DNA from 3 places in the Variovorax sp. V93 genome. Region 3 is predicted to be linked to each of the others. Evidence: predicted binding sites of a transcription regulator. Region 3 holds the regulator's gene; each other region holds the start of a gene.
The links. The regulator sigma-54, encoded in region 3, starts transcription at its own class of promoters, with help from an activator protein. The targets are predictions, from matches to a motif close to TGGCANGNAANCTGCTTT.
Positions count from the first base shown of each region.

Region 1: a site for sigma-54 is predicted at 2,228-2,245, ahead of hmpA (NO-inducible flavohemoprotein). Genes of this name have one in related genera too.
Region 2: a site for sigma-54 is predicted at 2,205-2,222, ahead of ACAM54_RS17205 (nitrate/nitrite transporter). Genes of this name have one in related genera too.

Region 1 covers NZ_AP028670.1:1,272,695-1,276,201, reverse strand. Annotated here, with positions in the region: gene ACAM54_RS32120 (NAD-dependent succinate-semialdehyde dehydrogenase) at 1-95, shown strand, start outside; gene ACAM54_RS32115 (response regulator) at 115-486, opposite strand; gene ACAM54_RS32110 (hypothetical protein) at 649-930, opposite strand; gene hmpA (NO-inducible flavohemoprotein) at 1,006-2,190, opposite strand; gene norR (nitric oxide reductase transcriptional regulator NorR) at 2,329-3,507, shown strand, end outside.
Region 2 covers NZ_AP028669.1:3,627,143-3,630,649, reverse strand. Annotated here, with positions in the region: gene ACAM54_RS17210 (protein kinase) at 1-706, shown strand, start outside; gene ACAM54_RS17205 (nitrate/nitrite transporter) at 746-2,017, opposite strand; gene ACAM54_RS17200 (ANTAR domain-containing protein) at 2,275-3,507, shown strand, end outside.
Region 3 covers NZ_AP028669.1:573,111-576,617, forward strand. Annotated here, with positions in the region: gene lptA (lipopolysaccharide transport periplasmic protein LptA) at 1-381, shown strand, start outside; gene lptB (LPS export ABC transporter ATP-binding protein) at 378-1,172, shown strand; gene ACAM54_RS02575 (RNA polymerase factor sigma-54) at 1,190-2,782, shown strand; gene ACAM54_RS02580 (phospholipase D family protein) at 2,793-3,507, shown strand, end outside.

The DNA of each region.
Region 1 (3,507 bases), on a different replicon from region 3:
CCTTCGGCGGCGTGAAGGACAGCGGCTACGGCCGCGAATTGTCGGGCTACGGCATCAAGGAGTTCGTGAACATCAAGACGGTGTGGGTGGCATAGCCTGATCGCGCCTGGAAGCTCACCTGCCTTGATAACCCAGGCAGTGCTCGAAAAAGGCGTCGAGTTCGGTGGACTTGTCGAAGACCGCATCGGCGCCGAGCGCCAGGCAACGGCGGCGCATCTCGGGGCTCGGGTAGTTCGTCAGGACGATCAGGTGCTTGTCCCTGGAGCGGCCCTGGCAGGCGCGGACGACCGTCAGTCCCGAGCCCTCCTTCAGGAAGAGATCGACGATGGCCAGTTGCCAGGCAACGTGCAGCGCGAGCGCATCGATGGCCGCTTGCGCCGTCTCGGCGGTGGCCACCACGCGAACGCCGGCCAGCTCCTCCAATGCGGGAATCAGGTTGTCCCGGATCGTCCGGCTGTCCTCGACAAGGATTGCAGTGAGCGGCATGCATGCGCTTTCGGCGTCTGGAGGCGCTTGGGCAACGGGACGCAACCACCAATCGATTCTTTGTACGGCCGGCGTTTCTTCATCCTTGTAGGCAGGCTGCTCGACTTGGAGACGGTGCCCAGGCAGCACGCGGCGCAAGGCACGGGGGCTTCTTCTTTCTTCTCACGAGGCCTTCCTGTGGCTTTCGGCCTCCAGCGCTTCGGCGACCCGCTCCAGCAGATCGACCGACTTCGACAGCTTCTTCTCGATCTGGTCGGTCTGCTCGATCGCGCGGCCGAGGTCGTCGGTGCGCGCGTCCTCGGAGACGCCCTTGTCCAGCACCACATGAACGACAGCGAGCTCGTCCGCGGCTTCCTCCACTGTTTTCTTCACCTGCTTGCTTTCGTCCAGCGCGCGTTCGACGGCGCGGGTGCTGCTGCTTTCGGGCGCGTTCAGTTCGGGCATTTGCGATCTCCTCGTGAGTGCACTTTTATCCTATACCCGCGAAGCCGAAGCGTCGACAAAGCGGGGTAACCCGCCTCATGCTTCCAGTGCCTCCAGCGGCCCGAAGAACTCGTAGCGCAGCTGCTGCTTGGGCACGCCCAGCGCAAGGCCGCTCGCATACACCGCCTTCATGAAAGGCTTCGGGCCGAGGAAGTAGAGATCGACGTCGCGGTCGGCCGGCAGCTGCTGCGCGAGCAGCTCGCGCGTGACGAAGCCGGTCGCATGCGGCCGGTCGGATTCGCGCGGCGCGTCGTAGACATAGAGCGGCTTCACGTTGGCATGCCGGGCTGCCAGCGCATCGACGCGCGCGCGGAACGCATGGGCGCCGCCATGCCGCGCGGCGTGGATGAAGTGCACCGGCCGGCCGGTGTGCGCCACCGACTCGAGCATGCTCATGGCCGGCGTGATGCCCACGCCGCCCGTCACCAGCACCAGCGGCCGCACGCGCTCGCCCGCGGGCTGCAGCACGAAGTCGCCGCAAGGCGCCTGCACACGCAGCAGGGTGCCGACGCCGGCCTTCTCGTGCAGCCAGTTCGATGCGCGGCCGCCCTCTTCCTGCTTGACGCTGATGCGGTAGAAGGGCTTGCCCGGCGCATCGGACAGCGAGTAGTTGCGCCGCAGCGGCTCGCCGTCGATGTTCAGCACCAGCGTGAGGTACTGGCCCGGCGAGAAAGCGAGCAGCGGGCCGCCGTCGGTCGGCTCCAGGTAGAAGGAGGTGATGACCTCGCTCTCCTGCTCGCGCCGCGCCACGCGGAACTCGCGCTCGCCGCGCCAGCCGCCGGTCTGCGCGGCGTTGGCGCGGTAGACCTCTTCCTCGGCGGCGATCAGCAGCGCCGCGAGCGATTGGTAGGCCTCGCCCCAGGCCGCGATGATCTCGTCGGTCGCGGCCTCGCCGAGCACGTCCTTGATGGCCTGCAGCAGGCAGCCGCCGACGATCGGGTAGTGCTCGGGCAGCACGCCCAGCGCGGCGTGCTTCTGGATGATGCGCGGCAGCGCCCCGGCGATCTCGTCGAGCCGGTCGATGTGCGTGGCATAGGCCAGCACCGCGCCCGCGAGTGCGCGCGCCTGGCTGCCCGCGGCCTGGTGCGCCTCGTTGAAGAAGGCCTTCACCTCCGGATGGCTCTCGAACATGATCCGGTAGAAGTGGCTGGTGATGGCCTCCCCGTGCGCCTGGAGCGTGGGAACGGTGGCTTTGACGATGGCGATGGTTTGCGGGGTCATCTGTGGCTTTCGGGGTCGGCAGTTGGGATGCTCTTCCCTCTCACGATCCATGCCAGCCGGCGGCCTCTCGCAAGTGCCCGCCGCCATTGGGGAATTGCGATACGTGGTCAAATTCGCAACAGAATTCATGTTGCATTTATGACCACCACAAGTGTCAATTCGACCACAAGCGGGGCGGCCGCGGCCACCGAGGGCCCGCGCTACCGGTCGCTCCTTGCCGCCGCGCGCGGCCTCGTCCGATGCGATGCCGCCGCACTGCTGCGGCTCGACGGCGACGTGCTGCGGCCGCTGGCCGTGGACGGCCTGAGCGACGAAACCCTGGGGCGGCAGTTTCCGGTGGCCTCGCACCCGCGCTTTGCCCGCCTGCTCGAGAGCGCGCGGGGCCTGCGCTTCGCGCAGGACTGCGGCCTGCCCGATCCGTACGACGGCCTCGTCGCCGGCCAGCCGGGCATCCTGCCCGTGCACGACTGCATGGGCGCGCCGCTGCGGCTGCGCGGCGCCGTCTGGGGCCTGTTGACGCTGGACGCGCTCGAGGCCGGCACCTTCGAGGCCGTGGGGCCGGCGCAGCTCGACGCGCTGGTGGCGCTGGTCGAAACCGGCATCGAGGCGGCCCACACGATCCAGGAAATGGAAGCGCGCGCGATGCGCGAGCAGGCCGTCGCGCAGGCCCTGCGCTCGGGCGGCGGCGCCACGCGCGAGCTGCTCGGCAGCAGCCCCGCGATGAAGCAGCTGTGCAGCGAGATCGACACGGTCGCGGTGTCCGACCTCACGGTGCTGGTGCTCGGCGAGACCGGGGTGGGCAAGGACCTGGTGGCGCAGCGCCTGCATGCGCGCTCGCGCCGCAGCGACCAGCCGCTGGTGCAGGTGAACTGCGCGGCGCTGCCCGAGACGCTGGCCGACAGCGAGCTCTTCGGCCACAAGCGCGGCGCCTTCACCGGCGCGCTGCAGGACCGCAGCGGCAAGTTCGAGATCGCCGATGGCGGCACGCTCTTTCTCGACGAGGTGGGCGAGCTGCCGCTGACGGTGCAGGCCAAGCTGCTGCGCGTGCTGCAGAGCGGCGAGCTGCAGCGGCCCGGCAGCGATCGCACGCTGAAGGTCGACGTGCGCGTGATCGCGGCCACCAACCGCGACCTGCCCGCAGCGATCGCGCAGGGCCGCTTCCGTGCCGACCTCTACCACCGGCTTTCGGTCTATCCGCTGGTCGTGCCGCCGCTGCGCGAGCGCGGGCGCGACGTGGTGGCGCTCGCAGGCGGCTTCCTTGAGGAGAACCAGCATCGCCTGGGCGCGCGCAACCTGCGGCTGTCGCCGGCCGCCAAG
Region 2 (3,507 bases), 2.4 Mb from region 3:
CGAGAACGCCAGTGCGCTTTACATCGTGTTCGACTGGCACGGCGGGCGCACGCTGGAGCAGATGCGCAAGTCCGGCGCGCGCGGCGCGGTGGCCGAGGTGGTTGCCGCGGCCATCGAGCTCACCAAGGCCCTGGGCCGGCTGCACCGCCACGGCGTGGTTCACCGCGACATCAAGCCCGGCAACCTGCACCTGGGCGACGATGGCCGCTGGCGCATCCTCGACCTCGGCGTGGCGCTGTCGGGCCGCGAAGGCGCGGCCCAGCGGGAGCTGCATGCCGGCACGCCCAGCTACATCAACCCCGAACAGTGGGAGGGCGCCGAAGCCGACACCGCGAGCGACCTGTTCGCGCTCGGCGTCACGCTGTACCAGTGGCTCGGCGGCCACCTGCCCTATGGCGAGATCGAGCCCTACCAGGTGGCGCGCTACCGGCGCGATCCGGCTGCGCTCTCGCGCCTGCGGCCCGACGTGCCCGTGTGGCTCGACCACCTGGTGCGCAAGGCCGTCGCGCGCGATCCGCGCGAGCGCTTCGAAACCGCCGAGGAAATGCTGCTCGCCCTGGAGCGCGGCGCTTCCCGCCCCGTGAGCGCGCCCGCCGCCACGCCGCTGATCCGCCGCGATCCGGCTGCGCTCTACAAGATCGCGCTGGCCGTGTCGCTGCTGTTCAACGCACTGCTCGTGGTGTGGCTGCTGTTTCTGCCACGTTGAGAGATGGGAGGGCGCGCGCTTCATCGGATGCCTTTTTGTCTACGGCCGCGCTCCGCGTTTAACTTCGCCGGAGGCGAAGTTAGCCTGCGACGAAAAGGCGGTCGTGCGGGCACGGCCGCCTTTTTCGGCCCAGGTGCGGGTCCAGCGGATCTGCATCACGCGCATGACGCCCAGCATCACCAGCGACAGCGCGCCGAAGAACACGAAGCCCCAGACGTAGCTGCCCAGGTACTGCTTCGACAGGCCCATGGCGTTGGGCACCAGGCCGCCGCCCAGCGCGCCGATCTCGCCGATCATCGAGCCCGCCACCGCAGTGCTCGTGGGCCAGCGCAGCGGCACCAGCTGGAACAGCGCGCCGTTGCCCGCGCCCAGCGCAGCGAAGCACACGATCAGCAGCAGCGTGGTGAGTGCGAGCGATGCCGACGAGATACCCACCAGCACGAGCCCGGCGGCCACCACCAGCAGCACCACGGTCAGCGTGTTGACGCCGCCCCAGCGGTCGGAGATCCAGCCGCCCACGATGCGCACCGCGGCGCCCATGAAGGCGGCCAGCATCGTGAGCTGTCCGGCCTGCACCTTGCTCACGCCGAACTGGTCGTAGTAGTAGGAGGGCAGGAAGGTGGTGAGCCCGATGAAGCCGCCGAAGGTCACGCCATAGATCAGGCTGAACACCCAGCCGTCCTTCTCGAACAGGCAGGCGATGTGTTCGCGGAAGCTGGCGTGGCTGTCGACGTCGGGCGGTTCCTTGGCAAAGACGATCATCACGATCATCGGCACGAGGATGGCGCCGGCCGCCACGCCGTACACCGCCTGCCAGCCGAGCCACTGCGCGAGCGGCGGCGCCACCAGCACCGACACCGCCGTGCCCACGTTGCCGGCGCCCACCAGGCCCATTGCCAGGCCCTTGTGCTGCGGCGGGAACCAGCCCGAGCCCAGCGACAGCGCCACGCCGAAGCTTGCGCCCGCAATGCCCAGCAGCACGCCCATGGCGAGCAGGTCGTTGAAGCTCTTCACGAAGAAGAAGCCGAACAGCATCGCCACCGCGATCAGGCCCATCTCGACCAGCGTCGCGTTCTTGCGGCCGATGTACTGCGACAGGATGCCGAGCGGAAAGCGCATCAGCGCGCCCGCGATGATCGGCACCGACAGCATCAGCCCCTTCTGTGCGGGCGAGAGGTCGAAGCTCTCGCCGATGAAGGGCGCCATCGCGCCGTTGAGCACCCAGATGCAGCACGAAAACGAGAAGTACAGGAAGGACGCAAACAGCGTCGGCCCGTGGCCGGAATGCAGAAAGGTCTTGAAGCTGGACATGGCGTTCAATCGTGCGAAATGCCGCGGCGCGGCCTTGCAGGAGCCGTGTCGGCGGACGGGGTTGGGGCGGGATGCCGGTGGCGGACGCTGCCGGCGTGGGGGTGCTTCCCGGCACGTACGGTGCCGGGATGGATGCAGGAGCCTGCAGCCTCACCAAAGCGGTGCTTCGTTACACCGCACCCCGTTCGATGCAAGAGGCGTGCCTGCGAAAACGCGCGGGCCTGGCCTATGCTTGCGCTGCTCTCCGACACCTCGCCATGATTTCCCTTCTCGCCGTTCTGCCCAATGAATTCGCCGGCTCCGCGCCCTTGCCGGAGCTGCCGGAGCCGCTGCGGCTGGCGCTGGAGGGGACGAATGCCACCATGCTCGGAGTGGCCACCTGCCACACGCTGGTGCAGCAGGTGGGTGCGCTTGCACCGCAACAGGCATGGGTCCATCTGCCCGAGCCGGCGGATCAGCTGCCGGCGCTGGTCGAAGCACTGCAGGCCTGGGGCGGCGCGCCGCCTTGCGCGCTGAGCCTGGCCAGCGCGCCGCTGAGCAGAGAACAGCACGAGGCGCTGGCCGCGCTCGGCGTGCATGCCTGGGCGCCCATCGATGCGCTGGACGCCGTGTCGCTTGCTGCACTGCTCGCCCGCGCGCAGGCCCGCTGGCAGCGCGAGGCCGCGCTGCGCACCGAGCTCGACGCGCTGCGCACGCGCATGGACGAGCGCAAGTGGGTCGACCGCGCCAAGGGCCTGCTGATGTCGGCGCGCGGCATCGGCGAAGACGAAGCCTTCGGCCTGCTGCGCGGTGCCGCAATGCATGCCAACCTGCGGCTGGGCGAGGTGTCTCGCTCGGTCATCGAGGCCGCGCAGTGGGCCGATGCGATCAACCGCGCCGGCCAGCTGCGCATGCTCTCGCAGCGGCTGGTGCGCGTGGCGGCGCAGCTGCTGTCGGGCATCGACGTGCAGCGCGCGCGGGTTCTGCGCACGCAGTCGACCGAGCGGGTGCAGCAGAACCTCGATCATCTGGGCACCCTCGAGCTGGGCGCGGCCGGCGTGCTCGCGCTGGGCGAAGTGCAGGCCGCCTGGAGCGCGCTCGCCGCGTCGCTGGCCGCGCGTCCCGCGCAGCAGGGGCTGGCCGAGATCGACGCGCGTGGCGAGGCCTTGCTGTCGGCGGCCGAGGCCATGACGGAGGCGCTGGAAGCATCCGGCGCGCGGCGTGCGCTGCGCATCGTCAACATCTGCGGGCGCCAGCGCATGCGCGCGCAGCGCCTGGCGAAGGACGCATTGCTCGCGTCGATCATCGGGGCAGAGGCTTCGCGCGGCCGGCTGCTGCCGACCATGAACGAGTTCGAGGCCGCGCTGCTGGAGCTGGAGCGCGCGCCCCTCAGTTCACCCGAGATCCGCGCCGCACTGGCGGCCGCGCGCGACGAATGGCTGCGCCTGGTCGGCGGCGTGCAGGCGCTCGAAAGCCCCGAAGGCCGCGCAACGCTGGTGCGTTCGAGCGAG
Region 3 (3,507 bases):
TGGATCGAGGGCGAATCCGAGGTCATCGAGTACGACAGCCGCGCCGACAACGTCAAGTTCATCCGCAATGCCGTCATGCGCCGCCTGCTCGGCGCCACGCCGAACGACGAGAGCCAGGGTGCGCTGATCGTCTACGACCAGAGCAACGACACCTACACCGTCAATGGCTCCACCGTGCCGCCGAACACCGCGGTGAACGCGCCGGCGGGCGGACGGGTGAAGACCATCCTCACGCCCAAGAGCGCCACCGCGCCGGCCCCGGGAGCTTCGGCGCCCGCCGGCGGACGGGCCGCGCCCGCGGCAGCAGCCCCCCAGCCGGCGCCCGGCGCCGGCCTGCGCTCGACCACCACGCTGGGCGGCGAAGGGGAAGGGCGCAAGTGATCGAAACCGCTGGAACCCAGAACGCCGACGGCACGCCGGGCAGCCGCCTGGTGGTGCGCGGACTGCAGAAAAGCTACGGCAGCCGCAAGGTCGTGCGGGACGTCTCGCTCGACGTGCAAAAGGGCGAGGTCGTCGGGCTGCTCGGCCCCAACGGCGCGGGCAAGACCACGTCGTTCTACATGATCGTGGGCCTGGTGCGGGCCGACGCGGGCGACATCACCATCGACGGCGAGCCCATCGCCCACATGCCGATCCACCGGCGCGCCCGCATGGGCCTGAGCTACCTGCCGCAGGAAGCCTCCATCTTCCGCAAGCTCACGGTCGAGGAAAACGTGCGCGCCGTGCTCGAACTCCAGCGCGAACCCGACGCCAGCGGCAAGCCCGCGCCTTTGACGAAGCAGCGCATCGAGGAGCGGCTCTCGGGGCTGCTGGCCGACCTGCGGGTGGACCATCTTCGCGATTCGCCCGCGCTCGCGCTCTCGGGCGGCGAACGCCGCCGGGTCGAGATCGCCCGCGCGCTGGCCACGCAGCCGCGCTTCATCCTGCTGGACGAGCCCTTCGCCGGCATCGACCCGATCGCGGTGATCGAGATCCAGCGGATCATCAGCTTCCTGAAGGAGCGCGGCATCGGCGTGCTCATCACCGACCACAACGTGCGTGAGACGCTGGGCATCTGCGATCACGCGTTCATCATCAGCGACGGGCATGTGCTGGCACAAGGCACACCCTCGGAGATCGTCGACAACGCCGAAGTACGCAGGGTGTACCTCGGCGAGCACTTCCGGATGTAAGGGAGGAGTCGGTCTCCATGAAGCAAGGGCTGTCCCTTCGCGTTTCGCAGCACCTGGCGCTCACGCCCCAGCTGCAGCAGTCGATCCGGCTGCTGCAGCTGTCCACGCTCGAACTGAGCCAGGAGGTGGAGCAGATGCTGGACGAGAACCCGTTCCTCGAACGCACCGCGGAAGAAGCGGCGCGCGAGGAGTTCGGGCTCGACGCCATCGACACGCCGGTGCCGCGCGACGAAGCCGGTGAAGCCGCCGAGGGCGAATTCGCCTCGGCCCCGGCCAGCAGCGCAACCACCACTTCGAGCGAAACCTCCTCGGCAGCCGAGGCCGACGTACCCGCCGCCGACGCCACCGAGCGCGAGCCCGACTGGGAAGGCGACGGCACCGTCGACATGGCGCCCGACGACAGCGAATGGGGCAGCGACGCCCCCGCGCGCCAGAACAACCTGGGCGACGACGAACGCGCCGACGCCACCGAGCTCGCGCGCAGCCAGGAGTCGCTGCAGTCCTTCCTGCACCGGCAGGCGCTGAGCCTGCGGCTCAACGAGAACGACAGCGCCGCGCTGCGCTTCCTGATCGAATCGCTCAACGACGACGGCTACCTCGAAGACTCCCTGCCGGCGCTGGCCTCGGGCCTCGCGGGCGACGACAACGACCAGTTCGACGAACTGGTGCACCACTTCCAGGTGGCGCTCGGCCTGCTGCAAAGCCTGGAGCCGGCCGGCGTCGGCGCGCGCGATCTGGGCGAATGCCTGTGCATCCAGCTGCGCGCGCTGGCCAGCGAAAGCGAGACCGAAGAGCAGGCCCTGGTGCGCAAGACCGCCATCGCGATCTGCAAGCAGCCGATGGAGCTGCTCGCGCGGCGCGATTTCAAGCGCCTGGCCACGCTCACGCGCACCAACGAAGAGGTGGTGCGCTCGGCGCTGCAGATCATCTCGCGCCTGGAGCCCAAGCCGGGCCGCCGCTTCGTCGACGTCGAGCGCAACATCGTGATTCCCGACGTGATCGTCACCAAGATCGGCCGCGGCACCAACGCCAAGTTCCGCGTCATGCTCAACCCCGAGGTGATGCCGCGGCTGCGCGTGCACGACATCTATGCCGGCGCGCTCAAGTCGCACAAGGGCGAGGGCAGCCAGGCGCTGTCGCAGCGGCTGCAGGAGGCGCGCTGGTTCATCAAGAACATCCAGCAGCGCTTCGACACCATCCTGCGCGTGAGCAACGCCATCGTCGAGCGGCAGAAGAGCTTCTTCGTGCACGGCGAGCTCGCAATGCGGCCCTTGGTGCTGCGCGAGATCGCCGACGAACTCGGCCTGCACGAATCGACCATCTCGCGCGTGACCACGGCCAAGTACATGGCCACGCCTTTCGGCACGGTCGAGCTCAAGTACTTCTTCGGCTCGGCGCTCGGCACCGAGACCGGCGGCAATGCGTCGAGCACCGCCGTGCGCGCGCTGATCAAGCAGTTCGTGAGCTCCGAGAGCATCAAGAAACCGCTGTCCGACAGCCAGATCTCCGAGATGCTCAAGGAGCAGGGCATCGAGTGCGCACGCCGCACCGTGGCCAAGTACCGCGAGGCCTTGCGCATCGCGCCCGCCAACCTTCGCAAGGCCCTGTAGAAAGCCGCCGATGGCCCGCCGCCTGCTGTCGCGCTGTGGGCAATGGGTCTTCGCCATGGCGGCGGCGCTGCTGTTCGCCGGCTGCGCCACCCTGCCCGACGAGGCACCGCGTCCGCCCACCAAGGCCATGGCCGCCTCGGCCGACACCGCGCTCGGCAAGATCGCGCTGGCCTCGCAGCCCGACCCCGACCTGAGCGGCTTTCGCCTGATGCCGGGCGGCGACTTCGCCTTCGACACCCGCATCCAGCTCGCGCGGCGCGCCCAGCGCACGCTCGACGTGCAGTACTACCAGATCGAGAACGACGAGACCGGCCGCTACCTGCTGCGCACGCTGCGCGATGCGGCCCGGCGCGGCGTGCGCGTGCGGCTCCTGATGGACGATCTCTACACCTCGGGCGAGGACGAGCTGCTGCTCGGCCTGGCCGCCACGCCCAACGTCGAGCTGCGCCTGTTCAACCCCTTTCCGGCCGGGCGCGGCAGCCTGCTCAGGCGCTTCACCGCTTCGCTGTTCGATTTCAGCCGCGTCAACCGGCGCATGCATAACAAGCTCTTCATCGCCGATGGCGCGATGGCGGTGGCGGGCGGGCGCAACATCGGCAACCAGTATTTCAGGCGCACGGCGGGCGAGAATTTCCTCGATCTCGACACCTTCGTGGCTGGTGCGCTGGTCCCGCGGCTGGGTGCGCTGTTCGACCAGTACTGGAACAGCGTCTATGTGCGGCCGG